2 regions of the Azospirillum sp. UENF 211521 genome follow, and region 2 is predicted to be linked to the other one. Evidence: riboswitches for the same ligand, from Rfam matches in the RefSeq annotation. Region 2 holds a riboswitch; the other holds the start of a gene.
The links. Region 2 has a riboswitch for S-adenosylmethionine ahead of metZ (O-succinylhomoserine sulfhydrylase). Riboswitches for the same ligand answer to the same signal wherever they lie in the genome.
Positions count from the first base shown of each region.

Region 1: it holds a riboswitch for S-adenosylmethionine, as region 2 does, so the genes downstream of both, ACWPN5_RS02855 (homoserine O-succinyltransferase) here and metZ (O-succinylhomoserine sulfhydrylase) in region 2, are expected to answer to the same signal.

Region 1 covers NZ_JBSNCF010000001.1:607,807-622,250, reverse strand. Annotated here, with positions in the region: gene sdhC (succinate dehydrogenase, cytochrome b556 subunit) at 1-161, opposite strand, end outside; gene ACWPN5_RS02895 (hypothetical protein) at 410-673, opposite strand; gene ACWPN5_RS02890 (aspartate-semialdehyde dehydrogenase) at 806-1,825, shown strand; gene ACWPN5_RS02885 (acetyltransferase) at 1,822-2,289, shown strand; gene ACWPN5_RS02880 (NAD(P)-dependent oxidoreductase) at 2,295-3,173, opposite strand; gene ACWPN5_RS02875 (tellurite resistance TerB family protein) at 3,185-3,589, opposite strand; gene ACWPN5_RS02870 (AEC family transporter) at 3,737-4,684, shown strand; gene ACWPN5_RS02865 (methyl-accepting chemotaxis protein) at 4,940-6,631, shown strand; gene ACWPN5_RS02860 (hypothetical protein) at 6,831-7,229, shown strand; SAM-I-IV-variant riboswitch at 7,297-7,401, shown strand; gene ACWPN5_RS02855 (homoserine O-succinyltransferase) at 7,451-8,395, shown strand; gene ACWPN5_RS02850 (hypothetical protein) at 8,382-8,858, opposite strand; gene ACWPN5_RS02845 (methyl-accepting chemotaxis protein) at 9,606-11,285, shown strand; gene ACWPN5_RS02840 (ATP-dependent DNA helicase) at 11,311-14,079, opposite strand; gene mtgA (monofunctional biosynthetic peptidoglycan transglycosylase) at 14,199-14,444, shown strand, end outside.
Region 2 covers NZ_JBSNCF010000001.1:104,703-119,146, forward strand. Annotated here, with positions in the region: gene ACWPN5_RS00475 (penicillin-binding protein activator) at 1-851, shown strand, start outside; gene ACWPN5_RS00480 (phasin family protein) at 939-1,454, opposite strand; gene metZ (O-succinylhomoserine sulfhydrylase) at 1,566-2,774, opposite strand; SAM riboswitch at 2,851-2,930, opposite strand; gene ACWPN5_RS00490 (STAS domain-containing protein) at 3,092-3,571, shown strand; gene ACWPN5_RS00495 (hypothetical protein) at 3,648-3,845, shown strand; gene mutS (DNA mismatch repair protein MutS) at 4,043-6,688, opposite strand; gene ACWPN5_RS00505 (hypothetical protein) at 6,882-7,418, shown strand; gene ACWPN5_RS00510 (hypothetical protein) at 7,437-7,757, opposite strand; gene ACWPN5_RS00515 ([protein-PII] uridylyltransferase) at 7,997-10,798, shown strand; gene ACWPN5_RS00520 (phosphatase PAP2 family protein) at 10,809-11,387, opposite strand; gene ACWPN5_RS00525 (replication protein RepA) at 11,953-12,885, shown strand; gene ACWPN5_RS00530 (hypothetical protein) at 12,991-13,392, opposite strand; gene ACWPN5_RS00535 (ABC transporter substrate-binding protein) at 13,608-14,444, opposite strand, start outside.

The DNA of each region.
Region 1 (14,444 bases), 500 kb from region 2:
GCGGGGCTGGTGGCGGCGGCGACCAGCCACCAGGTCAGCAGAAGGGTCCCGACGGCCAGCCCCACGCCCGTGATGCGGTGCGTGATGGACAGGAGCGCGGTCCTGGGGAGTTTGTAGACTTGCAGATGCGGAGAGAGCGGCCGACCGCTGCCGTTTGCCATTGCGTCGTCCTCAGTTCGGCGACCGGTCGCGGCAAGGAGGGCTGTTGCCGCGACGGCGGGTGATGCGAGACCGAAAGTTTTAAGCCCTGCTGTGTTTGGCGATTGAATTACGCCTCTACCGCACACGAGTCAACGGCAGGGACTTGGCCGTGGCCAAAATGGCGCACCGCGGGAAGTGCCTGAAAACTAACGGGCTTTGCTGCAGCTGGTATTACCAGGGCCAAAACGCGGTTTTGCCGTTCAGCCTATTACTTGTCGAAGCGGCGAACATTCTCCACCATCATCGAATACATCTGGGTAATCAGCTCCGCCGGACGCAGCCGGCCGAAGGGGATGTTCTCCTTGGCCCACTCCACCAGCCCCTCGGGCGGGCGGACCGGCGCGACCTCGTAGCCGGCCTTCTTCAGCGCGTTCATCACCGAACGGGCCTGCTTGGTGTAGTCCTCGTTGAAGAAGGACTTGTCCGCGTCCTTGATCGCCTTGGCGATGATGTCTTCGAGCGGAGTGGCCATGCCCCGGTGTGCCGGTCGCGGTCGTTCGTGATAGGGCGGACACGGTGTCACAACGCGGGCGCTGTTGCAATTCCAATGGGAACCGCATACCTCAAGCCCTCTTCGCACCGCAGATCACAGGGATTAACCGCCATGGGCTACACAGTCGCGGTCGTCGGCGCCACCGGCAACGTCGGACGGGAAATGCTGACCACCCTCGCCGACCGCCGGTTCCCGGCCGACGCGGTGATCGCCCTGGCCGCCGACAGCGCGGTCGGCAAGGAGGTGTCCTTCGGCGAGGACGCGGTGCTGAAGGTCGAGGACGTCGGCCGCTTCGACTTCAAGGGCGTGGACATCGCGCTGTTCGCCGCGGACGCCAAGGTTTCGGCGGCCCATGCGCCTCGCGCCGCCGCCGCGGGCGCCGTGGTGATCGACGCCAGCCCGCAGTTCCGCATGGACCCCGACGTCCCGCTGGTGATTCCCGAGGTCAACGGCGACGCGCTCGCCGGCTACGCGAAGAAGAACATCGTCGCCAGCCCCGGCGGCGCCGCCATCCTGCTGGCCATGGCGCTGAAGCCCCTGCACGGGCAGGTCACGGTGAGCCGCGTCGTCGTCTCCACCTACCAGGCGGCTTCGGACGCCGGCAAGGAGGGTATGGACGAGCTGTTCGGCCAGACCCGCGCCATCTACGTGAACGATCCGGTGCAGAAGTCCGTCTTCTCCAAGCAGATCGCCTTCAACGTCATTCCCCACGTCGGCCCCTTCATGGAGGACGGCACGACGCGGGACGAATGGGCGCTGAACGTCGAGACGAAAAAGATCCTCGACCCCAAGATCAAGGTGAGCGCGACCTGCGTCCGCGTCCCCGTCTTCATCGGTCACTCCGCCGCGATCACCGTCGAATGCGTGGAGCCGGTGACCGCCGAGGAGGCCCGCCGCATCCTGCGCAAGGCGCCGGGCATGCAGGTGATCGACCAGCAGGAGAACGACGGCTACATCACCCCGGTCGAGGTCGCCGGCGACGACCCGGTCTTCGTCAGCCGCATCCGCGAGGACTACACGGTGGACAACGGCCTGTCCTTCTGGGCCGCCACCGACAACCTGCGCAAGGGCGCCGCGCTCAACGCCGTGCAGATCGCCGAGCTGCTGGTGAAGGAGTATCTGGACGCGTGATCCCGCTTCGTCCCTCCCGCCCGGACGACGCCCCGGTCCTCTTTGAGGTCTGGCTCGCCGCGGTGCGCAGCACGCACGACTTCCTGAACGAGGAGGACATCGGCTTCTACGCCGGCCTCTTGCGCGACCAGTATCTTCCGGCGGCGGCGCTGCTGGTCGCGGTGGACGGCGACGACCGGCCGGTCGGCTTCCTGGGCATGACCGGGTCCAAGATCGACACGCTGTTCGTCGATCCGGCGTGGCACGGCCGGGGGATCGGCCGCGCCCTGGTCGCCCGCGCCCTGGAGGGCGGGCCGGAGCTGACGGTCGACGTGAACGAGCAGAACAACGCCGCCCGGGCCTTCTATCGGCGCCTCGGCTTCCGGGATGTCGGGCGCTCCGCGCTGGACGACAGCGGCCGCCCGTTCCCCTTGCTGCATCTGGCCCTCGATGGCGCCGGCCAAGGCGACCCGACCGGCGCCTGAAGGGCTTACTTGACGAACAGCCGGTACAAGGCGGAGTGGTCCAGCCCACCGTCGCCCTGCTCGGCCAGCAGTTCGAACAGCTCCAGGCTGAGGCCCAGCGCGGGAAGCTGCATGCCGGACTGCTCCGCCAACTCCTCCGCCTGCTTCAGATCCTTGATCTGGGTGACCACGCGGCCGCCCGGCGTGAAGTCGCCGGAGACCATGCGCTGGCCGTGCAGCTCCAGGATGCGCGACTCGGCGAAGCCGCCGCGGATGGCGTCGCGGACCTTGCCCGGCTCCACCCCCGCCGCCTTGGCCAGCGCCAGCGCCTCGGCCACCGCGCCGATGCTCAGCGCGACGATCACCTGATTGGCCATCTTGGCGACCTGCCCAGCCCCGCTGTCGCCGACATGGGTGATGCGCTGGCCCATCGCCTGGAACAGCGGCAGGGCGCGGGCGAAGGCTTCCTCCGTGCCGCCGGCCATGATGGTCAGGGTGCCGGCCTCCGCCGCCACCGTGCCGCCCGACACCGGGGCGTCGACCCAGTCGGCACCCTTGGCGCGGACGGCCTCGGCCAGCTTGCGGGTCGCCCCGACCGCCGTGGTGCCCATGTCGATGACGAGATGGCCGGGCCGCAGCGCGTCGATCAGCGCGGTGGCCACCGCCTCCACCGCCACCGTGTCCGACAGCATCAGAACGATGGAATCGGCGCGGGCCGCGACCTCGGCGGGGTTGGCGGCCGGGCTCATGCCCTCGGCCGCCAGTTCCTCGACCGGGCCGGGACTGCGGCTGCTGATCACCAGGGCAGCACCGGCCTTCGCCAGATTGCGGGCCATCGGCCGGCCCATCAGGCCCAGCCCGATGACGCCGACCGTCCGCCCCGCCAGACCTGTCTGTCCGGTCATGTCACCGGCCGTCACAGGCGGGTGTGGCGCGCCCGCGCGCCGCGTTCGATGGCGGCGGCGCACAGCCGGTCCACGCCCAGCTTGTGCCGGATCAGCTCCAGCATCCGCAGTTCCTCCTGCGAGGCCGCGGGGTCCGCCGCGGCGATGTCGCAGGCGAGCGCGTAGGCGGTCTCGGACAGCTTGGACGGAATCGCCTCCTTGACGATCTGGAGCGTCGTCTCCAGCCCGTCAGCGTCGGCCAGCAGGCCGGAGCATTCGCGGGTCACGTCGGTCAGCCGGTCGATGTCGAAATCCTTGAAGATCGGCAGATAGCGGACGTTCTCGCCGATGGCCTCAAGCTCCGCGTCCGTCATGTCGCCGTCGCACGCCGACACCAGCACCATGACGTAGATGAGCGCGCTGTGATGGTTGATCATCGAAACTCCTGCGGAAAAAGGGCCCCGCCCAATCTTGCCCGCCCCCCGCGCGCCGTCAAGGGAGGGAGCGCCGTCAAGGGAGCTATGCCCGGGGCGGACGGGTGGGTCCCTCGACAGGGGACGGGTTGCCCCTTAAGGTCGGCCCCCATGTCGGTGGTCTTCAATGTGGCGCTCCCGGTCTTCGCCATCATCCTGGCGGGCGTCCTTTCCGGTAAGGCGAAGCTTCTCGGTCCCGCCTCGTCGGAGGCGCTGAACAAGTTCGTCTACTGGATGGCCCTGCCGCCGGTGCTGTTCCTCGGCACCGCGAAGCGCTCGCTGCCGGAGATCTTCAACGGCCCCTTCATCGGCGCCTTCCTCGGCTCGATGCTGGCGGTCTACGCGCTGGGCGCCCTGCTCGGCTGGCTGATCCACCGCGAGCGCACGCAGATCCAGTGCATGCAGGGGCTGAACGCCTGCTTCTCCAACACCGGCTACATGGGCATCCCGCTGTTCCTGGCGGCCTTCGGCCCGGACCGTCTGGCCCCGGCGATCCTCGCCACCGTCATCATGAGCGCGATCATGGTCGGCATCGCCGTGATCTGGCTGGAATTCGCCAACAGCCAGGGCGGCGGCCTCGGCAAGGCGCTGCGCGACGTCGGCCGGGCGCTGGTCAAGAACCCGCTGATCATCTCCACAGCCCTGGGGCTCGCCTGGTCGGTCTTCCTGTCCGGCGTGCCGGTGCCACGCCCGATCGCCATCTACTGCGACCTGATGGGCGCCTCCGCCGGTCCCTGCGCCCTGTTCGCCATCGGCCTGTTCCTGGCGACCCAGAGCCTGAAGGCCAACCTGATGGAGGCCGGCTGGATCAGCGCGTGCAAGCTGGTGGTGCAGCCGGCGCTGGCCTGGTTCCTCATCCAGACCCTGTTCCCGCTGGACCCCTTCTGGGCCGGGTCGGCCATCATCCTCGCCGGCCTGCCCACCGGCGCCCTGACCTTCGTGGTGGCCAGCCAGTACCGCATCTATGTGGAGCGCACCTCCACAGCGATCCTGATGTCCACCATCGCCAGCGTGGTCACCCTGTCCTTCCTGCTGGCCACCTACGCGCCGCCCCTCTGAACCTTGGCTTGCGGTCGTCCGGTCGCATTCGCCTCTTCAGACATTCATCTTTCTTAAAAGAAAGAAACCATTTGAAAAGCGGGGGGCAGCCCTCCCTGCGTCATTCTTGCGTCTTTCTTAATATCTGTTGTTCAATCATTTGATCACGGCAAATCCAACGCCCACCGCACGGGCGGCTGGTCTGCCGCTTCCTTTCGTTCAGACTCAAAACAATCAATCGCCGCCGCATCGTTTCGGGGGAAAGAGATACGCGCCATGTCCATGCTGAGTTCCATGACCATCCGGACCAAGGTGGTCGCCGCCACCGTTGCGGTCCTGCTGATGTCGATCGCCTTGGGACTGTTCGCCGTCGACCGGCTGAGCACCGTCAACCGGGCCGCCGAGGACATCCGCTCCAACTGGCTGCCCAGCGTCACCGCCATCGGCGAGATCGACGGCGCGATGAGCGACTACCGCATCCTGGAGGCCTCCCACATCCTGGCCCTCTACCCCGCGGAGATGGCCGAGGTCGAAAAGGAGATGGCGGCCGTCCAGAATCGGCTGGCGGAGGCCAAGCGGAAGTACGCGCCTCTGCTGACCACCGGCTGGGAAACCCAGACCTTCAAGCGCTGGGAAGCCTCGTGGGACCGCTACATGACGATCAGCCGGGACACGCTTCTTCCCCCGTCCCGCGCCAACGAGAACGAGAAGGCCACCGGCATCTACCGGGAGCAGTCGCGCAAGGCCTATGAGGAGAGCAGCGCGCTCGTCAACGAGCTGACCGCATCCAACGTCGAGAACGCGACGAAGGCGGCGGACTCGGGGCGGGCCACCTACGTCGGGGCGCAGAGCTGGATCCTCGGTGCCATCGCCTTCGTCGCGGTCCTCTGCCTGTTCGCCGGCATCGCCATGACCAAGTCGGTCGCCCGGCCCATCGTCGCCCTGACCGCCATCATGGACCGCTTGGCCAAGCGCGACCTCGGCGTCGCCGTGGAGGGCGGGGACCGCCAGGACGAGATCGGAGCCATGGCCCGCGCGGTGCAGGTCTTCAAGGACGGGCTGATCGAGGCGGAGCGTCTGACCGCCGCCCAGGCCGCGGAGGAGGAGAACAAGCGCCGCCGCACTGAGCGGATCGATTCGCTGATCCGCAACTTCGACGGCGCGGTGCACAGCGTCCTGCAGACCGTGGGCGCCGCGGCGTCACAGCTCGACACCACCGCCCGCAGCATGACCGACATCGCCGAGCACACGCGGGCCGAGGCCGGCAGCGCGGCGTCGGCGGCCGAACTGACCTCCGCCAACGTGCAGACCGTCGCCGCCGCGTCGGAGGAGATGGCCGCCTCAATCACCGAAATCTCCCAGCAGGTGTCCCAGTCGGCCAACATCGCCGGCAAGGCCGTGGACGAGGCCGACCGCACCAACGCCACCGTGCAGGGGTTGTCGGAAGCGGCCCAGCGCATCGGCGACGTGGTGGACCTGATCCAGAACATCGCCGCCCAGACCAACCTGCTGGCGCTGAACGCCACCATCGAGGCCGCCCGCGCCGGCGAGGCCGGCAAGGGCTTCGCCGTCGTGGCGAGCGAGGTCAAGAGCCTCGCCAACCAGACCTCCAAGGCGACGGAGGAGATCGCCCAGCAGATCGGCGCCATCCAGGCGGCCACCGGCGGGGCGGTCGGCGCCATCCGCGGGATCGGGGCGACCATCTCCTCGATCAACGACATCTCCTCCTCCATCGCCGCCGCCATCGAGGAGCAGGGTGCGGCGACCCAGGAGATCAGCCGCAACGTCCAGCAGGCGGCGCAGAGCACCCAGGAGGTGACCAGCAACATCGGCCGCGTGTCGCAGGCCGCGACCGAGACCGGCAGCGCCGCGAGCCAGGTGATGTCGGCCTCCGGCGACCTGAACCAGGGGGCGATGCGCCTGAAGAGCGAGGTGGAAAACTTCCTCGTCGCCATCAAGGCTGCCTGAGGGCCGCAAGACAGGACCGGTGGGCGGTCGCGGGACCGTCCACCGGCAGCCCCGCCGCGGCATGGGCTACGGCATCCCGCGTCCCCTCATACTTTCGAAGAAGCGCGCGGCAATCGGTTTGACAACCGGCGGCTGTCCCGGCACTCCATGGCCGTCACCGGTCACTGTCTCATCAAAAGTACAAAATGGAGGAGTCGCCATGCTGGGCCTCTACGCGCAGCACGCGCAGACCTATTTGCTTGTCCTGATGACAAGCACGACGCTTTTCTTTGCCCTGCCGATTTTCATCGCGCCGCTCGCCTGGGCACGACTGATGCTGTGGCGCATCCCGCAGGACACCGACCTCGCCGTCTATTTCGGCCGCTGCCTCGGGGCGTTCATCCTGATCGTCGAGTTCCTGATGCTGCGCGGCGCGACGACGGTGGAAGCGACCGCCTACGCCTTCGACGTCCTGTTCGCCGTGTTCGGGCTGATGCTGGCGGTCCATGTCTACGGCGCCATACGGCGCATCCAGCCGATCACCGAGACGCTGGAGATCGGCTTCTGGGCGTTCCTGCTCCTGCTCAACACGTGGTTCTACCCGGCCCCTCCCGCCTGACGGAACCGCGGCCCCGTCACCACGGACCCGCCGCTGTTGCCAAGCCGCCGCTGCCCGTATAATGTGCACCGCGCATCAAGAGTTGAGCGGACGCTCAACGCCAACCTGCTTACCCGAGCAAGGTGGCGTCCCGAAGGGGGATGTGGCCGGACCGGCAATCAAACGGGGTTCGCCATGACGTCTGTTCCGACCGATGCACCGACAGCGGAGCCGGACGAGTCATGCCCATCAGGATCCCCAACGATCTTCCCGCCTTCACCGCCCTCCAGTCCGAGGGCGTCATGGTCATGCAGGAGGCCGACGCCATCCGGCAGGACATCCGGCCCCTGCGCTTCGGCCTGCTCAACCTGATGCCCGACAAGATCCGGACCGAGACGCAGATCGCCCGCCTGCTGGGCAACACCCCGCTCCAGGTCGAACTGTCGCTGATCCGGATCACCAACCATGTGCCGCGCAACACCGCGGCGGACCACATGAGCGCCTTCTACCGGTCGTGGGAGGACGCGCGCCGTGAGACGTTCGACGGCTTCATCATCACCGGCGCCCCGGTCGAGACGATGCCCTTCGAGGAGGTCTCCTACTGGGACGAGCTGTGTTCGGTCTTCGACTGGACGCAGAGCCACGTCCATGCCTGCCTGAACATCTGCTGGGCGGCGCAGGCCGCCGTCCATCATTTCCACGGCGTGCCGAAGCATCTTCTGTCGCGCAAGGCATCCGGCGTGTACCGGCACCGCAACCGTGCCCCCGCCTCGCCCTACCTGTGCGGCCTGTCCGACGGCGTGCCCATCCCGGTCTCGCGCTGGACCGAGGTGCGCGAGGAGGACATCCCCCCCGAAAGCGGCCTGCGCGTGCTCCTGGATTCCCCGGAGACCGGCCCCTGCCTGCTGGAGGATGCCGCCCACCGCTCGCTGCACATGTTCAACCACATCGAGTACGACACGGATACCCTGCGCAACGAGTATGTCCGGGACGTCGCCAAGGACGCGGCCACGCCGGTTCCCCAGGGCTATTTCCCCGACGACGACCCGAGCCGCCCACCCGAGAACCGGTGGCGGAGCCACGCCCATCTGCTGTTCGCCAACTGGATCAACCAGATCTACCAGACGACGCCCTTCGACCTCTCGCGCATCGGCGCGGACCGGCCGGCCGCCATCACGGCGGCCTGACCGCCCCATCGCCGCTCAGCGCCTGTTGCGCCCCATCCTCCATCTGCAGGGCGAGCCAGAGCAGATGAGCCGCCGCGGCCGGGCTGACACCGGCCGGACGGGAACCGCCCCCACTCTCCACCGTCAGGCCGTACAGGGCCGCCACCAGATGGCCCTTGGCGCGGGGTGACAGCCGGCGCCCCCGGTCGGCCAGTCCCTGCTCGACAAGGGCGGTCGCCTCGCTCAGCAGCGCGAGATCGAGCACCGGCCGGGAGGCGGCGGCCTCCCGCGGCGGTGACGGAGGGTCACCATCGCCGGACTCCGGCCGGCCGGCCGCCGTCCGCATGTTGCCCCGTCCTGTCAGCAGCCAGTTCATGTCGATGCCGAGGGCGGCCAGTTCCGACAGGGTCTCCCCCTTCGGCAGCTTGCCGTTCAACTCATAGGACTGCCATGTGTTCTCCCCGAGACGGAATCGGCGAGACATTGTTTTTTGTGTCTCACCAAGAAATTCGCGCACGGTTTTGAGCCGATCCCCAAGCTGCACCACGCCGGTTTCTCCCAGGCCTGGAGAGGAAGCCTCCATTTCCAAGGTGAATTTGCTTCCCACGGCGCCCCGCTCGCGACGAGGCCGATCGTCGGTTGCACGTTTTCTCATGTTGCGACGATACGTATTATCGTGTAGAAAACACTGGGATACGCGGTGCGCAGCACTTTTACGCATGGATACGACATGGCCATTCTCGGTGTGCGCTCCATTCATTCCACCTTTGGTCCGGGCTCCGCGGGGCCGCCGGTCAGCGCCTGCACGCGACACTAGAAACCGTGTATGCCCGAAAGGCGTTCAGGTTCTGCATCGGTAGAGTAGCGAAGTCTCCTTCACCGCCCGCGGGAGCACGGCGGCCATGATGACTGTGGGACGCCAATTCCTTCCGGACCGACATCTTCGGAAGCGTCCCGCGAATCCCTCCGCATGGTCGCCCCATGGCCGCCGACCAATTCTTCAACTTATCGCAGAACATATGGGCTTTTGCATTGCCCATCCGCGCGCCCATGCGGCCGGCCGCGCGGAGCGTGTGAGGCATCGCCTCACTGTCACACAATGAACAATTTTGCCGCAACCGGTTCATTGCAAGAATCGTAATTCTCGACGAAGACAAGAAAAATAAAAATCGTTCTTTGGTGAGCACGCGAGGAAACCGACCACCAAAACAACAGAAAAGTGAAAAACGTCATGAATGACATCAGCGTCAGAACAAAAACGTTCGCTGTTTTTGCGTTTCTATCCCTGCTTCTCGCTGGTATCGGCGCCTTGGGAATCAACCGTTTGTCGGTGGTCAACGACAGATCGACGGAAATCGCCAGCTTCTGGATGCCGCGGGTCGTTCAGGTCAACACCGTGAACGACGCCGTGTCGAACTTCCGCATCCTGCAGGGCGCCCACATCCTCAGCGCCACCGAGACGGAGATGGCCGCGGTGGAGAAGCGGATGGACGATATGGAAGCCAGCATCGTCAACGCCCGCCGGACCTACGAGGCGACGCTGCGCACCGCCGAGGGGCGCGGGCTGTTCGCCCAATTCGAACAGCAGTGGGGGCAGTATCTCACCCTGCACCGCCAGATCGTCGCCCTGTCGCGCCGCAGCGAGAACGCCGCCGCCAACGCCCTGTTCCGCGACGCGGCCGACAAGAGCTTCCAGGAGGTCGGGCGGACGCTCGACTCCATGATCGACCACAACAACCGCGGGGCCGCCAAGGCGAGCGACGACGCCGACGCCGTCTACGCCCAATCCAGCACGATGCTCATCGTCGCGCTGCTCATCGGCGTCGCCGTCTGCCTGGGCGGCGCGCTGATGATGATCCGCGGCGTCTCCTCCCCGATCGGCGCGATGACCGAGGCGATGCGCCGGCTGGCCGGCGGCGACAAGACGACGGCGATCCCCTTCGCCAGCCGCGGCGACGAGATCGGCGCCATGGCTACCGCCGTCCAGGTCTTCAAGGACGGGCTGATCGAGGCCGAGCGGCTGGCCGCCGAACAGGCCGCCGAGCAGGCCGCCAAGCTGCGGCGGACCGAGGCGGTCGAGCGGTTGATCGCCTCCTTCGAGGAGCAGGTCGCCGACGCGCTGCGCAACGTCGCCGCCGCCGCGACCGAGCTGGACACTACCGCCCAGAGCATGGCGGTCACCGCCCGCCAGACCAACGACCAGGCGGCCAACGCCGCCGCCGCCGCGGAGCAGACCAGCGCCAACGTGCAGACGGTGGCCAGCGCCGCGGAGGAGATGTCCAGCTCCATCGGGGAAATCGGCTCGCAGGTCACCCGCTCCACCGGCATCGCCGGACAGGCGGTGCAGGAGGCCGGGCGCACCACCGACTCCGTGCGCGGGCTCGCCGACGCCGCGCACCGCATCGGCGCCGTGGTGCAGCTGATCACCAACATCGCCGGCCAGACCAACCTGCTGGCGCTCAACGCCACCATCGAGGCGGCCCGCGCCGGTGAGGCCGGCAAGGGCTTCGCCGTCGTCGCGTCGGAGGTGAAGCAGCTCGCCAACCAGACCGCCCGCGCGACGGACGAGATCGCCTCTCAGATCCAGGCGATCCAGGAGGCCACCGCCGGCTCGGTCGGCGCCATCGAGGGGATCGGCCGCACCATCGCGGCGATCAACGAGATCTCCACCTCCATCGCCGCCGCGATCGAGGAGCAGTCCGCCGCGACCAACGAGATCTCGCGCAACGTCCAGCAGGCGGCGATCGGCACGCGCGAGGTGTCCAGCAACATCGCGCAGGTGACCGAGGCCGCCGGCACCACCGGGGCCGCCGCCCATCAGGTGCTGGGTGCGGCCGGCGGGCTGGCCTCGCAGGCGGAGAACCTGCGCCGCGACGTGGAGAGCTTCCTGGCGGCGATCCGCGCCGCCTGAGGCGCTGTCCGGCTCCTGCGGGGCCTCACCAGCCCCGCAGGAACTCCGCCGTCGCCTCCACCGCCTCCTTGATGCCGACGCGGCGCACCTCCACCCCCTCGGGGAAGGCGCCGAACAGGCGGCTCGGCATCATCGGGTCGAGCAGAACGAACACCCCGGTGTCGTCGGCCCGGCGCACCAGCCGGCCGAAGGCCTGCTTCAGCCTCAGCCGCGCGATCATGTCCTCGTAGCGGCGCCGCCCGAAGGCGTCGCGGCGGGCGCGGTGCAGGATGTCGGGCCGCGGCCAGGGCACCCGGTCGAACACGATCAGCCGCAAGCTGCGGCCCGGCACGTCCACCCCGTCGCGCACCGCGTCGGTGCCGAGCAGGCAGGCGTGCTCCTCCCCCCGGAAGATGTCGATCAGGGTCGCCACGTCCAGCGGGTCGACATGCTGGGCGTAGAGCGGGACGCCGGTGGCGTCCAGCGGCTCGACGATGCGGTCGTAGACGGCGCGCAGCCGGCTGATCGCCGTGAACAGCCCCAGGCCCCCGCCGCCCGCCGCCTGGAACAGCGTGCGGTAGGCCGAGGCCACCTGCCCCAGATCGTCCTTGCGCACATCGGTGACCACCATCACCCGCGTGCGGTTGGGATAGTCGAAGGGCGAGGGCACCTGGGCGCGCAGCGCCGGCTTGGGCAGGTGGCTGGCGCCGCAGCGGTCCTCCGCCGCCTGCCAGTCCATGGCGGTGTCGCCGGTGCCGTCGGTCAGCGTGGCGGAGGTGACCACCATGCCGTGCGCCGGCCCGGCCAGCGCCTCGGCGAAGGGAACGGTCGGGTTGATCCAGTGGCGGTAGAGCCCGACGTCGACGTCGCGCCCGTCGATCCGTTCCACCGCGAACCAGTCGACGAACTGCGCCGGGGTCTCCACCGGCAGCGTCTTCAGCATGGCCCGCCACGCCTCGACGGTCAGCACGCCGCGCCGGGTCAGGCTGCGCGCCATGGCGTCGATGCGCCGCCGCTGGTCGCTGTCCAGCTCCGCCGTCTCGTCCTCCAGCCTTGCGGCCAGCCGCTTGGCCAGCCCGGCCAGCGGTTCCGCCAGCCGGACCAACGCCGCCTCCAATGCCACCGCCGCGTCGAGCAGCCCGTCCACCGGATAGGCCTTGTCGGCCTCCAGGCTGTAGGGGCCGCCCTGCCCCGCCGTCCGCGAATAGACCTGCCGCCGCGCGGCGAGCAGAAAGGCCTCGGTCGGTCCCTGCGGATTGTCGGCGGACAGCCGCGCCGCCCAGCCCTCCGCCGGCAGGACGCGGGCGCCCAGCATCACCGCGTCCATCAGCTCCTGCGCCTGTTCGTCGCTGGCGACCAGATCCTCGATGCGGCGCTTCAGCCCGCGGGCGCGGCTGCGCCCCGTCTCCTCGGCGCCCAGCAGCCAGCGCCGCAGCTCCTGCGTCTCGCGCCCGGTCAGATGCCCGGCGAAGGCGCTGTCCGCCGCGTCGAAGACATGGTGCCCCTCGTCGAAGACGTAGCGGGTGGGCAGTGTCGGCTCCTCGCCGCCGCCGAGGGCCGCCTGCACCATGACCAGCGCGTGGTTGGCGATCACCACGTCGGCCTTGCGGGCGCGGCGCACGCTCTTCTCGATGTAGCAGCGGGCGTAATGGTCGCAGGCGGAGTAGATGCACTCGCCCCGCCGGTCGGCGAGGCCCAGCGTCCGCCCACGCCCGGCGATGTCGACCAGCCAGCCGGGAAAGTCGCCGCCGGTCAGGTCGCCGTCGCGCGTCGCCGCGGCCCAGCGCGCCATCAGCCCCACCCCGATGGCGTGGTGCGGCTGCATCGGCATGCCGCGCACCGCCTCCTCCAGGTTCAGCAGGCACAGGTAGTTTTCCCGGCCCTTGCGCAGCACGACCTTGCGCGCCTTGGTCGCCGGTTCGGGGTAGAGGCGGTCCAGCTCCGCGTCGATCTGGTGCTGGAGGTTGCGGGTGTAGGTGGAGATCCACACCGTGCCGCCGTTCTTCTCCGCCCACACCGTGGACGGCGCCAAGTAGCCGAGCGTCTTGCCGACGCCCGTTCCGGCCTCCGCCAGCACGACGTTCGGCGTGTCGGGGGCGGGGCGCGGGGCGAAGGCGGCGGACACCGCGCTGGCGTAGTCGGCCTGCTGCGGGCGCGGCTCGGCCACCTTGCCGGGCACGCTGGCCGACAGCATCACCGACAGCCGGCGGCGCGCCTCGTCCGGCTCTACCGGGTGATGGGCGGGCGGCGGCTCGGGCGGACCGTCCTGCCATTCCTTGATGCGGGTCCAGACGCGCAGGCCGGCGCGGGCGGCCCCCTTCTCCGGCCCATCCGGCTTGCCGAGCGCGGCCAGAACGGCGGGCGCCCACAGCCAGCCGGCGCGCCCCATCTCCCAGGCGAAGGCCACCGGGTCGGACGCCTCCTCCCGCCCCGGCGTGCCGAGCAAACCCAGCAGCTTGCGCACCGCCCGGTGCAGCGCCAGCGCGTCGTCCTCCAGCCCGTCGGGGATCGGCAGGTCCAGCGCCTCGGCCAGCCCGCGCGGGGTCGGCACGCAGAAGCGGGCGGGCAGGACGAAGGCGAACAGCTCCAGCAGGTCGAAGGCGGCGAAGGGCTCGCTCCCCAGCCGCCGCGCCATCGCCCGCGCATGGCAAACGAGCGGTGGCTGGCGGCGCACCCGCTTCGCCGCGGCGGCGGGGGCCAGTTCCTCCACCTCCCCGTCGCCGGTCAGCAGGACCACGCGCCGCGCGCCGGCGACCAGGGCCGGCGCGTCATCGAGGCTGAAGGACGGGAGGGAGGGCGCCGAGGTCAGATCCATGGCGCGCAGTATAAAGGCGCCCGCCGCCGCAATGCGAGCAAACCCGTGTTGACCGATCGGCCCGCCCCCTCGAAAGTGCTCCCCCCGTCCTTGAGCGTCGCAGAGGAGAGGTCGAGCGCATGCGGTTTCCGGTCCGGCGTCTGCTGAGACTCCTGATGGCCCTGGCCGTCGCCCTGGTGGCCTTCAGCGTCGGCTGGGCGGCGCTCTACCGCGTGGTGCCGGTGCCGGCCACGCCCCTGATGCTGATCCGCGCCGCCGGAGGCTCCGGGCTGGCGCACGACTGGGTGCCCCTGTCGCACATCTCCCCCCACCTCGCCCGCGCGGTCATCGCGTCGGAGGACACGCTGTTCTGCGGCCATGGCGGC
Region 2 (14,444 bases):
CCGAGGGGGCGAGCCTGATCCTCGGCCCGCTGTTCGCCGCCGACGTGGCGGCGGTGAAGCCGGTCGCCCAGTCCGCGGGCGTGGACGTGCTGGCCTTCACCAACGACTGGACCCAGGCCGGCAACGGCACCTATGTGCTGGGCTTCGTGCCCGCCGACCAAGTGACCCGCGTGATCGGCTTCGCCCGCTCGCGCGGTGCGACGCGCTACGTCGCGCTGGCCCCGCGCACCGCCTACGGCGACGCCGTGGTCAACGCCGTGCAGGCCGCCTCGCGCCAGTTCGGCGGGCAGGTGGCGCAGGTCGAGCGCTACGACCCGGCGGTGACCGACCTCGCCCAGCCGGCGCGGCAGGTGACCCAGGCCGGCGTGCAGCCGCAGGCGGTCATGCTGGCCGAGGGCGGGCCGCGCGCCCAGGGCCTGGCGTCGGCGCTGTCGGCCAACGGGCTGAACACCCAGCAGGTGAAGCTGCTCGGCACCGGCCTGTGGGACGAGCCCGGGCTGGGCCAGGAACCCGCTTTGGCCGGCGCCTGGTTCGCCGCCCCGTCCCCGCAGAGCCGCGCCGACTTCGAGGCACGCTTTGAGAGGACCTATGGGCGCAAGCCGCCGCGCATCGCCACCCTGTCCTACGACGCCACGGCCATCGCCGCGGTGCTGGCCAAGATGCCCGACGCGGCGGGCCGCTTCGACCGGGCGGCGCTGAACAACCCCAACGGTTTCGAAGGCATGGACGGCGTCTTCCGCCTGCGCGCGGACGGCGTCGTGGAGCGCGGTCTGGCCGTTCTGGAGGTCACCCCGAGCGGTCCCCGCGTGATCGATCCCGCCCCGTCCAGCTTCGAAATGCTGGGGCAGTGATCGCAAAGCTCTGAAAAAAGCGTTCAACCGCGGCGGCGCGAAGCACGACGGAGATCGTGCCTTGTGCCGTCGCGGTGAACCGCGACATCACCCGTGCTGCTTCGCCAGACGGCGGGCGTTGGCGCGGACGGTGCGGTAGGCGGGGGTCATGCCGGCCTGGGTCAGGGCCGTGGCCGACTCGACCATGTAGAGCGCGGCGTGGATGCCGGCCTCGACCGTCTCGGTGACGGTGCGGCGCTGCAGTTCCATCAGGTCGGCGGGGTTGCGGCACTGGCCGAGGCCGGTCACCATCACCATGGCGGCCTGGAGCTGGCCCTGCATCAGGGTCATCCAGGCCTGCTGCATCTCCCCGATGCCCTTGGCGACGGCGTGGGTGGCCTCCACCATCGCCTCCACCTTCTCGGAGCCCATGCGGACGAACTCCGGGTTGGCGAGGTCGATGGGGTTGTTCATCGCCGCCGCCATCATCGCGGTTCGGTAGCCGATCGTCTGGGCCGCCGCCACCCCCATCTCGCCCGTCTTGACGCCGGTCCGGGTCAGATCGCCCGCCACCGTCAGAAAGCGTTGCGTCGGTTCGCCGTTGCCGGCCTTGCGTCTCGCCATTCGCTCCACCTCACCAAAGGACCCGACCGGACCGGAAGGCCCGGCCGGGCCGAAAAAACCGTGACCCGGACGCCAACGCTGCACTGCAGCATTTGGTTCCGGGTCCAGTCTTTACAGGGAAGCGAGCGCGCGGTCGAGATCTTCAACGATGTCTTGGGCGTCCTCCAGCCCGACGGACAGGCGGAGCAGGTTCGGGCGGATGTTCGCCGCCGCCTTCTCCTCGACCGTCAGCTTGGAATGGGTGGTGGTGTCGGGGTGGGTGATCAGGCTCTTGGAATCGCCCAGGTTGTTGGAGATCATCACCATCCGCAGGTCGTTCAGGGCGCGGAAGGCTTCCTCCTTGCCGCCCTTCAGGAAGATCGACAGCATGGTGCCGCCGCCGGTCATCTGGCTGCGGCAAAGGTCGTGCTGCGGGTGACTGGCCAGACCCGGATAGAGCACCCGCTCCACCTTCGCGTGGCCTTCCAGGAACTCCGCCACCGTCAGGGCCGCCGCGCTCTGCGCCGACACGCGCAGTTCGAGCGTCTCCAGACCCTTCAACAGCAGCCAGGCGTTGAAGGGCGAAATGGTCGGGCCGGTGTGGCGCAGGTAGGGATGGATCACATCCGACCCGTACTGCTTGTCGTTGGTCAGGATGATGCCGCCCAGACAGCGGCCTTGGCCGTCGATGTGCTTGGTCGCCGAATAGATGACGACGTCGGCCCCCATTTCGAACGGGCGCTGCAGGACCGGCGTGGCGAAGGCGTTGTCGACCACCACCTTGGCCCCGGCCTTGTGGGCGAGGGCGCTGACCGCGCGCAGGTCGACGACCTCCAGCCCCGGGTTGCTGGGCGTCTCCAGGAAGACGACCTTGGTCGGCTTTGCCAGCGCCTCTTCCCATTGGGACAGGTCGGTGCCGTCGACAAAGACCGCCTCGACCCCGAAGCGGGCCGACAGTTCCTTGATCACCCAGTAGCAGGAGATGAACAGCGAGCGCGGCGCCACGATGCGGTCGCCGGTGCGCAGGTTCGACCACAGGGCGCCGTGCACCGCGGCCATGCCGCTGGTCGTGGCGTAGGCCCAGGCCGCCCCCTCATACTCGCACAGCCGGTCCTCGAACATCGCCGTGGTCGGGTTGCGGAAGCGCGAATAGACGTGGCGGGAGCCGTCGTTGACGAAGGCGCTCTCCGCCTCCTCCGCCGAGCCGTAGACGAAGCCGGAGGTCTGATAGAGCGCCTCGCAGGTCTCGTCGAAGGACGAGCGGCGGACGCCGCCATGGACCAGACGGGAACGCGGGCGAAGCCCCGCGACGTTCGGATTGCGATGATCGGTGCGCGCCATGGCCGCTGTGTCTCCTCTGTCCGCCGGCGGGGCAGACCGGCACAACAAAAAACGCCCCGACCGATCGGGTCGAGGCGCGGACGCGGCTCGGACCTTTTTAGCGGGTTGTTTTACGTGGCCCGCAAGCCGGTCGACCAAATCACCACGTACCCCCGCTTGTAGGACCGCGGCGCCGCGCCGTCAAGGGACAAGGACGCCGTGACAAAAAGGGGCCGCCCTGCGTCAACATCGCGCAGGACCCGACAACGCCACCCGCTTGCCCATCCGAGGCCCGGCACCGGATCATGGCCGCCGGACGTCGGAAAGGGGTGGGGGCCGTGCAGTATCGCAAGGAGCAGGAGCGGCACTTCGTCCGTCTGGTGCTCACCGGGCGCTTCACGAGCCAGGACGCCGGCTTGGTGCGGCAGGCCATCACCGACGTCAAGGACGGGACGGAGCGCCGCCACCTTCTCGACCTGACCGGGCTGGAGTTCATCGACAGCACCGGCATCGGCCTGCTGCTGGTGATGAACGGCGAGGCCCTGTCGGCGGGCAAGGCGCTGTCCCTGCTCTGCGCCTCCGGGCAGGTGCGCAAGGTGGTGGACCTGACCCGCATCGCCATGATCGTCCCGGTGCACGAAACGGTGGCCGATTACATCGCCGCCAGCGTGCCCGAGGCCCTGCTGGCCGCCACCCATCCCTGCGCGCCGGGTGAGGACCCGATGGCCGTCGCCGCCCGCGCGCTGCACGCCAAGCCGCTCCTGCCGTCCGCGGTCGTGCCGCCGGACGCTTCCGATCGGGACGGCGCTTCCGGATAGGCCGCTCGCAGGGCTGGCGCGGGCTTCCCATGTGAAGCACTGGACAGATCCCGTTCCGCGTTTGGGGAGGCACCGAATGGTTCATCTGCACAAGTCGCTGGAATCCGAAGCGTCGAAGGCCGCCGAGCGGGAGGGCCGCTCGCTCGACCAGTTCGTGACCGAGGCGGTGGAGGAGAAGCTGCGCCACGCGCAACGTTCTGCTGCCCAACGTCACGTCACCCCCATCCGCGACCGCGGCGCCCCGATGGACGAGGACGCCGTGGAACGGGCGTGACCCCGACTGGCGGGATCAACGTCGGCGCATTTGACGTCTGATCCCTCTCCCGCCCCGGGAGAGGGTGCCCGCCAAAGCGGGTGGGTGAGGGTCGCACGAGGATCTGCGCAACAATCCTTGGCAGCACCCTCACCCTTCCCACGCTTCGCGCGGGCCCCTTCCCTCTCCCGGGGCGGGAGAGGGGATATCGTTTCCGTTTAGGAGAGCAATCCCCTCAGTCGGTACAACTCGTCGAGCGCCTGACGCGGCGTCAGGCTGTCTGGGTCGATGGATTTCAGCGCCTCCTCCACCCGCGACGGTTCCGGCGGGGCGGCGGGCGCCGACACCGCGGGGGCCGGCGGCGGGCGCTTCAGGGCGGCGCTGAACAGCGGCAGATCCTCGGCCAGACGGTGGATGGCGGCGTTCTGGTCGCCCGATTCCAGGATGGTCAGCACCTCCTCGGCACGGCCCACCACGGCGCCGGGCAGGCCGGCCAGCTTCGCCACATGGATGCCGTAGCTGCGGTCCGCCGCTCCCGCCGTCACCTCGTGCAGGAAGACCACGTCGCCCTGCCATTCCTTGATGCGCATGGTGTGGCAGGACAGGCCCGGCAGCTTTCCGGCCAGCATGGTCAGCTCGTGGTAGTGGGTGGCGAACAGCGCGCGACAGCGGTTGACGTCGTGCAGATGCTCCACGCAGGCCCAAGCGATCGACAGGCCGTCGAAGGTCGCGGTGCCGCGCCCGATCTCGTCCAGGATGACCAGCGCGCGGTCGCCGGACTGGTTCAGGATGGCCGCGGTCTCCACCATCTCCACCATGAAGGTGGAGCGGCCGCGCGCCAGATCGTCGGCGGCACCGACGCGGCTGTAGAGCCGGTCCACCACCCCGATGTGCGCGCTCTCCGCCGGCACGAAGCCGCCCATCTGGGCCAGAATAGCGATCAGCGCGTTCTGGCGCAGGAAGGTTGACTTGCCGGCCATGTTCGGGCCGGTCAGCAGCCACAGCCGGTTGTCCGGGGCGAGGTCGCAGTCGTTGGCGACGAACGGCCCGGCGTTGCCGGCGTCGAGCACGGCCTCCACCACCGGGTGCCGCCCGCCCTTGATCGAGAAGGCGAGGCTGCCGTCCACCACCGGCCGGCGGTAGCGCCGCTCCGCCGCCAATTCGGCCAGCGAGGCGGCGACGTCGAGCGCGGCCAGCGCGTGGGCCGCCTGGGCGATGGCCTCGGCGCGGCTGGTCACCTCCTCCACAAGGTCGTTGAACAGCTCCAGCTCCACGGCCAGGGCCTTGTCGGCCGCCTCGGAGATGCGGCGCTCCAGGTCCGACAGCTCCACCGTGCCGAAGCGCACGGCGTTCGCCATGGTCTGGCGGTGCATGAAGACCTCGCGCCCCGTCTCGGACATCAGCTTGTCCGCGTGGGTCGCCGTCACCTCGATGTGATAGCCGAGCACGTTGTTGTGCTTGATCTTCAGCGCCGGCACCCCGGCGATGCCGGCGTACTTGACCTGGAGCCCGGCGATCAGCCGCCGGCTCTCGTCGCGCAGGGTGACCAGCTCGTCCAGCGCGTAGGAATAGTCGCGCGCGATGAAGCCGCCGTCGCGGGCGAGCAGCGGCAGTTCCGGCGCCAGCGCCTGGGTCAATTGCTGGACCAGCTCGCTGTGCTCGCCCAGCCCCTTGGCCACGGCGCCCAACCCGTCGGGCAGCGGGCCGCCGGGGTGGCCGTTGAGCAGCAGGCGGATGGCCGAGGCCTGGACCAGACCGTCGCGCACGGCCGCGAGGTCGCGCGGGCCGCCGCGCCCCAGCGTCAGGCGGGACAGGGCGCGCTCCAGGTCCGGGCAGCGGCGCAGCGCCTCGCGCAGGTCGCCGCGCAGCCGCTCCTCGTTCAGCGCGAACTCGACCATGTCCAGCCGCTTGGCGATGGCCGCGGGGTTGGTCAGCGGCGCCGAGAGCTGGGCGGCGAGCAGACGCGCCCCCGCCCCGGTCACCGTGCGGTCGATGGTGGCGAGCAGGCTGCCGCGCCGGTCGCCGGTCAGGGTGCGGGTCAGCTCCAGGTTGCGGCGGGTCGCCGCGTCGATCTCCATGACCGCGCCGGGGCCGAGCCGGCGCGGCGGCGACAGGCGCGGCACGCGGCCCTTCTGCGTCAGCTCCACATAGGCGACCAGAGCGCCGGCCGCCGCCACCTCGGCGCGCGAGAACGGACCGTAGGCGTCCAGCGTGCCGACGCCGTAGAGGGTGAGCAGCCGCTGCCGCCCGTTCTCGCTGTCGAAGCGCGGGGTCGGCTGCACGGTCAGGCGCGACTTCCACTCGCCCCACAGCTCGTAGAGGTCGGGGCTCTGGCACAGCTTCTCGGAGACCAGAACCTCCTGCGGGTCGAGGCGGCCGAGGGCGGCGCCGAGGGCGGCGCGCTCCACCGGCTGCACGACCAGCTCGCCGGTGGACAGCTCCAGCCAGGCCAGCCCGAGGCCGCCCGCCGCTTCCGCCACCGCGGCCAGCCAGTTGGAGGACCGGGAGTCGAGCAGGCTGTCCTCGGTCAGCGTGCCGGGGGTGACGATGCGGATGACGCCGCGCTTCACCACCGATTTGGAACCGCGCTTCTTGGCCTCCGCCGGGTCCTCCATCTGCTCGCAGATGGCGACGCGGAAGCCCTGGCGGATCAGGCGCTGCAGGTAGGATTCATGGCTGTGGACCGGGACGCCGCACATCGGGATGTCCTCGCCCAGATGCTGGCCGCGCTTGGTCAGCGCGATGTCCAGCGTCCGGGCGGCGTTCACCGCGTCCTCGAAGAACATCTCGTAGAAATCGCCCATCCGGTAGAACAGCAGGCAGTCGGGATGGGCCTGCTTGATCTCCAGATACTGCGCCATCATCGGGGTGGCGTCAGGGGGAATGGTGATGGGCGAAACGGTGGCGGGCGCGTCGGACACGGGTCTTCAACCGGTTGCGTTGTGACGGGCGAGGTCGGGCCGGCACCCTAGCACGCCCGCGCTGGTGCCGCGATGACCGCTTCGTTAGACTGTTCGATGCCCGTAGAACGAGCAGCCGAAGCTGAAGGAGACCGCCGTGACGCAAGCGCCCGACAACACTGATGGCCGGACCACGGACGTTCAGGACACCGTCCGGGAGGTGCGCGAGGTCGTCGCCCTGTTCAAGACCCGCGAGGCCTTCGACACGGCCGTGGCCGCCCTGCTGGACGCCGGCTTCGACCGCGACGACCTGTCGGTCCTGGCCAGCCACACCTCGCTGGAGGCCGCCGACCAGCGCCCGCAGGCCCCGACGGACGAAGCCCTGACCGGTCTGGTGGGCGAGCTGAAATACGCCTTCCCGCTGACCACCGCCGGGCTTCTCGCCATCGTCGGCGGCCCGATCGCCGCGCCGCTGGCCGCCATCGTCGCCGCCGGCTTGGGCGGCGTCGCCATCAAGGATTACCTGGACGAGCTGACCAGCCACCCCGACACCGACGAGTTCAGCCGCGCGCTGGAGGCCGGCGGGGTCATCCTGTGGGTGCGCACCGCCGAGGTGGAGGACGAGGTGGAGGCCGCCGAGATTCTCGAAGGCAACGGCGGCGGCAACATCCACCTGTCGGTGCGCGAGGAGTAGGCGGAGAGAGACCGGCCGTCAGGCGGCGCAGGCGCGCCAGTCGCCTCCGCCGCCGACCACGGTCAGCCCGCGCAGGCGGAACTGCGCCCGCACCACCGCGGCCCAGCCCTTGCGGATCTGGGCGATCTTGACGGCGTCGGAGGCCTTGGCGTCGGTGGCGGTGCCGCAGATCTCGAACAGGAGCGCGTCGCCGATGGAGCCGGGGCACAGCGCCAGAGCGTGCACCAGCCAGGCCATCAGCTCGGCCGGGGTGTGGCGCGGCAGGCCGCGCTCCGCCAGGGTCAGGGCATTCCCGAGGTTCGCCAGCTCCCGCCGAGCCGTTCCGGGGTTCGGGATCATCAATGGCCTCCCTCGCGCGTGTCTCACCGGGGACTCCTTATCTCGTTGGGATGGAGCGCGTCAGTGACGGCCATCACAGCACGGCCGTCACCGCGGCGCTCCGAATGGGATCATGCAGGAAACAGACGGCAGCCTCTTTTGGTGTGCCGCGTGCGAATTATCCTCTTTCCCGTTATAGTCGGGACGCCGCACGGTTCGCCACACCCCCTCGCATCCCTGGGAAGGCTCACGTTTTGCCGATGCTCTCCACCCGCGCCGCCTCCGCCGACGCGTCCGACGCCAAGGACGCCGGCACCGCCAACATCCCCAACAAGCGCGCGATCCTGTCCCGGCGCAAGCTGGCGGAGGATTTGGAGACGCTGGTGGCGGAGCATGGGACCGGCGACAAGCTGCGCCCCGCCCTGATCGCCCGGCTGCGCGCCGCGCTGAACGACGGGCGGGCCGAGGTGCGCGCCCGCTTCGAGGCCAAGGGATCGGGCGAGGACTGCGTGCGGCAGAACTGCTACCTCGCCGACGGGGTGGTGCGTTCGCTGGCCGACCTCACGGTCACCCACATCTTCCCCTCGCCCAACCCGACCTCCGGCGAGGTGTTCGACATCGTCGCTACCGGCGGCTACGGCCGGGGCGAGCTGGCGCCCTTCTCCGACATCGACCTGCTGTTCCTGCTGCCCTACAAGCGCACCCCGCGGGTGGAGCAGGTGGTCGAGTACATGCTCTACATCCTGTGGGACCTCGGGCTGAAGGTCGGCCACGCGGTGCGCAGCGTCGACGACTGCATCCGCCAGTCCAAGGCCGACGTGACCATCCGCACCGCCATCCTGGAGTCCCGCTACCTCTGGGGTCCGCGCAAGCTGTTCACCGAGTTGCGCCGCCGCTTCGACCGCGAGGTGGTGGCCGGCACCGGGCCGGAGTTCGTCGAGGCCAAGCTGGCCGAGCGCGACAACCGCCACCTGAAGCTGGGCGACAGCCGCTACGTGCTGGAACCCAACCTGAAGGACGGCAAGGGCGGCCTGCGCGACCTGCAGACCCTGTTCTGGATCGCCAAATACCTGTACCGGGTCGAGGATGTGGATGATCTGGTCGGCAAGAAGGTGCTGCTGCCGGAGGAGGCGCAGCGCTTCGCCAAGGCGCAGAACTTCCTGTGGACCGCGCGCTGCCACCTGCACTACCTGACCGGGCGCATGGAGGACCGGCTGACCTTCGACGTGCAGACGTCGATCGGCAACCGCATGGGCTACACCGACCACGCCGGGACCAAGGGCGTGGAGCGCTTCATGAAGCATTACTTCCTGGTCGCCAAGGACGTCGGCGACCTGACCCGCATCTTCTGCGCAGCGCTGGAGGCGGAATCGAAGCGCCCGCCCAAGTTCAACATCCTGCGGCTGGCGGCGCTGGCCCGCCGCAAGGACGTGGACGGCTTCGTGGTGGACGGCGAGCGTCTGAACGTCCGCAGCGACCGCCAGTTCAAGGACGAGCCGCTGGATATGATCCGGCTGTTCCACACCGCCCAGCAGAACGACATCGACATCCACCCCAACGCGCTGCGCGCCATCACGCGCTCGCTGTCGGTGGTGGGGCCGAAGCTGCGCGCCGACCTGGAGGCCAACCGGCTGTTCCTGGAGATCCTGACCGGCCGCAAGGACCCGGAGATCACGCTGCGCCGCATGAACGAGGCCGGGGTGCTGGCCCGCTTCATCCCCGACTTCGGCCGGGTGGTCGCGCAGATGCAGTACGACATGTACCATGTCTACACGGTGGACGAGCACACGCTGTTCGCTCTCGGCATCCTGCACAAGATCGAGATGGGCGAGCTGACCGACGAGCTGCCGCTGTCGTCGGAGGTGATCCACAAGGTGGTGTCGCGGCGCGCGCTCTACGTCGCCGTGCTGCTGCACGACATCGCCAAGGGCCGCGGCGGCGACCATTCCATCCTCGGCGCGCGGGTGGCGGAGAAGCTGTGCCCGCGCCTCGGCCTGACGGCGGAGGAGACGGAGACGGTGGCTTGGCTGGTGCGCTGGCACCTCGCCATGTCCTACACCGCCTTCAAGCGCGACCTGGAGGACGACAAGACGGTGCGCGACTTCGTCTCGCTCGTCCAGTCGCCGGAGCGGCTGCGCCTGCTGCTGGTGCTGACGGTGGCAGACATCCGGGCGGTCGGGCCGCAGCGCTGGAACAACTGGAAGGCCACGCTGCTGCGCGAGCTGTACAACCGCTCGGAGGAGGTGATGTCCGGCGGCCTGTCGGTCGAAGGGCGCGGGCGCCGCATCCAGGCCGCCCAGGCGGCGCTGCGCGCCGAGCTGTCCGACTTCGACGACGCCGATTTCGAGCGGCACCTCGCGCTCGGCTACCCCGCCTACTGGCTGGCCTTCGACGCGGAGACGCTGGGCCGGCAGGCGCGGCTGGTCCGCGAGGCGCTGCGCGACGAGCGGCCGCTGACCGTCAACACGCGCATCGACCGCGGCCGGGCGATCACCGAGGTGACGATCTTCGCCACCGACCACCACGGCCTGTTCTCCCGCCTCGCCGGAGCGCTGGCGGCGGCGGGGGCGGACATCGTCGACGCCCGCATCTTCACCATGACCAACGGCATGGCGCTGGATGTCTTCACCGTGCAGGACGCGGCGGGCGGCGGCGCCTTCGAGAGCGGCGACAAGCTCGCCAAGCTGTCGGTGATGATCGAGAAGGTGCTGTCCGGCCAGTTGAAGCCACTGCACGACCTGACCAAGCGCAAGGCCCCGCACGCCAGCCGCACCCGCGTCTTCCACGTGCCGCCGCGCGTGCTGATCGACAACAACGCTTCGACCACCCACACGGTGATCGAGGTCAACGGGCGCGACCGCCCCGGCCTGCTCTACGACCTGACCCGCGCGCTGACCAACCTGACGCTGCAGATCTCCTCGGCGAAGATCTCGACCTATGGCGAGAAGGCCATCGACGTCTTCTATGTGAAGGACGTCTTCGGCCTGAAGGTCACCCACGAGAGCAAGCTGGCCCAGATCCGCGAGCGGCTGCTGCACGCGCTCGCCGATCCGGCCGGCTGAGGACGGCGCTTTAGGACAGCGTGTCCTCCGCCCAGCCGTCGAGCGCCTTGGCGGCCAGGCCGGCCAGCACGCCGGTCGCCATGCCGGCGGCGTAGTCGGACGCCCAGTGCCGTTCGGTGGCGAGGCTCGACCAGCCCACCGCCGCGGCGAAGCCCAGGGTGACCATGGTTTCCGGGGACAGGCCGCGGTTCAGCCCGACCGCCGTAGTCAGCGCCGACACGTTGATGGCGTGGCCGGAGGGGAAGGAGGCGTGCTTGCCGTCCGCCTTGCCCCAGCGGCTGGGGTCGCGGCCCTCGTTCGGGCGGGCGCGGCAGACGACGCGCTTGATCCCCTTGCCGGCCACCGTCCCCAGCGCGATGGCGAGCAGCCCCTGCCGGGCGAGGCGCGACCAGCCCGGCTTCTCCATGCCCAGCCCGGCCGCCCACAGCGCGCCCAGCGCCGGCATCAGCACCATGCGCGAGCTGGGCACCTGGAGCCCGTCGCGCAGGGCCGGCACCTCCGCGCCCAGGGCGACGGCCTTGCGGCGGGCGGTTCCGTCCAGCCCGTTCACGCCGTCCAGAACGCGGTCCGTGAAATCCTCGTCGCTCATCTCGCGGATCTCCCAAAGCACGCCCCCATCATCGCGGAGGCCAAGCGTAAACAGCCGCGCTGGCGTTTCGTGCCCGCATGGTCCCGCAAGGCAGGGGTGCCCGGCATGGGGGGCCGTCTTGGGGGAGCCGCCTTGGCAATCGCCGACCGTTCCGACGTCCCTCTCCCGGGGCGCGAGAGGGAGGAGTCGGCGATTGCCAAACCGGCCCACAGCGGCGCCTTGGCAATCGCCGACCACCGGCCCGGACATCGGCCAGACATCGCCAAGTCCACCCATGACATCCCGAGTCGCGACTCGCCCGCCCCACCCCGCCTTGGCAATCGCCGACCAATGCCCGAGTCGCTTTAAGTCTGGGCCGAGTCTCCGATGATTCCCACAAGGTCTCTTGGCGAACGCCGACGAGTCTTCTGGCAATCGCCGACGCACCCCCGAGTCGTCCCCAGGCAATCGCCGACCTAGCAAATAGACTCCAGCAATTAGGTCTCAATTAGCCTCGTCGGCGATCGCCAAATGGACTCTCCCGACGGTGCATGATCGACTGCAGGCAGAATGGACGGGGGGACCTATGGGCGACGTGCACCAACTCATCATGACGCATGGCCGGCGCGAGGCGCGGAACCTCGTGGACCCGAAGCGGGCCAGCGTCGTCGATGTCGCGGCGGCGGTGCTGGAGGACGAGTCCAACGCGCTGGGCATCACCTATTCCGGATTCTGCCTGACCAGCCTGCCCCACCGGAAGCTGGCGCCGGACGCCGAATGGCGCCGCGACCAGGGCCGCGTCACCCTGCTGGTCGAGCCGGGCAAGGAGCGCAAGCGCGACGGCAGCCTGATGCCGGTCGGCGTCCCATACGGCGCCAAGGCGCGGCTGATCCTGCTCTATCTCCAGACCCGCGCCATCCAGGACAACAGCCGCGAGATCGAGCTTGGCCGCTCGATGAACGACTGGCTTGACCGCATGGGCGTCTCGGCCGGCGGCTCCACCTACAAGGCGGTGCAGGAGCAGGCGACCCGCATCAACCTGTGCCGCCTGACCTTCTTCTGGGACAAGGACGGGGCCGAGGGCTTCGCCAAGGAGAACATCGTCAACGGCGGCATCCGCCTGCGCGACGACGACGGCCAGGGCACGCTGTGGCGCGAGACGGTGCAGCTGTCGGAAACCTTCTTCGCCGCGCTGAAGCGCTCCCCCGTCCCGATCTGGGAGCCGGCGATCCGCCACATCGGCGGCTGTTCCATGGCAATCGACGTCTATGTCTGGCTGGCCTACCGGCTGCACGTGCTGCGCGACCCGATTCCGGTGACCTGGAAGGCGCTCTTCACCCAGTTCGGCGGCGGCTACAAGGAGCTGAAGCACTTCAAGCCGGAGTTCCGCGTCGCGCTGGACCTCGCGCTGGCCGTCTACGAGGCGGCGCGGGTGGAGTTCTCCGACACCGGCGTCCTCCTCTACCCGTCGCCTCCGCCGATTCCGGAGCGCAAGATCCTCCCCGCCGCGCGCGGGTGAGTCGGCGGCGGGGCAATCGGCGGCTGGTCAGTCGGCGATTGCCAACCCAACCGGCTCCGGAATCGGAGTCGGCGATTGCCAGAGTCCCGGCGGCCGAGGCGACGCCTACCCCGCCTTGAAGGCTTGCACGTTGCCGCCTTCCCGCGTGTAGACCTGCATCGGCCGGCAGCTCTCGTCCATCTTGACGATGAGGACGCCGGCCTTGTCGCGCGGATAGAGCCACATTTCGTACTGCGACACCCGCGCGCTCGGCCCGGTGCGCGCCTCGCTGTAGATCGCGGTCCGGAACTGCCCGACCGGAATGCCCTCCCCGGCGAGGACCGACGCGGCGGGGCGGTTGCACGGCCCCGTCACCATGGCGTTCAGCGCCTCCACCGCTCCGGGTGCCGGCTCCGCGGTGCGCGGCGGCCCCAGCGAGGCGCAGGCACTGAGCCCGAGAAGGCCGGCGCACAGGATGATCCCGGTGGTGCTGCGAGTGCGCGAAAGGCGTCCGGCGTGGCGATGCATCGCGGCCTCCCTGCCCAATGGCGGAGTTGTTGGCGGTGTGTGGTGACGGTGTGCGGTTACCTCTGCGCAAACACGGCGGCGGTGAAAAAGGTTCATGCCGACCTTTGGCAATCGCCGACCTTTCGGAGAATCGGGCGCGCCGGGGATCAGGCGGACAGAAAAAAGGCGGGGCACCGAGGCCCCGCCTTCCTTGCCGACGAATCAGCCAAGCGGACTCAGTCCACCTGGACCTTCTCGCCGTTCTTCCAGGCCCAGAACACGTAGCCCGGCTGCTTCAGGTCGCCCTTGTCGTCGAAGGACAGCGACCCGACCACCGTGTCGAAGGACGGGCCGGCGCGCAGGGCCTTCGCCACGGCGTCGGGCTTGGCGCTGTTGGCCTTCTGCACGGCCTCCGCGTAGGTCTGCACCGCGGCGTAGGCGAACAGCGTGAAGCCGTCGGTGCGGATGTTCTTGGCCTGCAGGGCCTCCACCACCGGCTTGGCGGCGGGGTTGCGCTGCGGGTCGGGCGAGAAGGTGAACAGCGTGCCTTCCGCCGTGTCGCCGGCGATGTTCCAGTAGGACTGCGGCTGGATGCCGTCGGCGCCGATGATCTGCGGGCGGAACTGCTGGTCGGCGGCCTGACGGGCGATCAGGCCCAGCTCCTGGTCGTAACCGCCGTAATAGAGCACGTCCACGCCGTCCGACTTCAGGCGGGTGATCAGCGCGGAATAGTCCTTCTCGCCGGCGGTGATGCTGGTGAAGGCGGCCTCGGTGATGCCGGCGGCGTTCAGGCGGCGCTTCACGTCGTCGGCGAGGCCCTGGCCGTAGGCCTGCTTGTCGTGGACGATGGCGACCTTCTTGCCCTTGTAGCGGTCGGCGATCAGCTTGGCCGCCACCTCGCCCTGCTGGTCGTCGCGGCCGCAGACGCGGAAGACGTTCTTCAGACCGCGGTCGGTGAGCTGCGGGCTGGTCGCGGTGGGGGAGATCATCACGATCCCCTCCTCGCCATAGACGTTGGAGGCGGCGATCGAAGCGCCGGAGCAGACATGGCCGATCACCGCGGCGACGTTCTG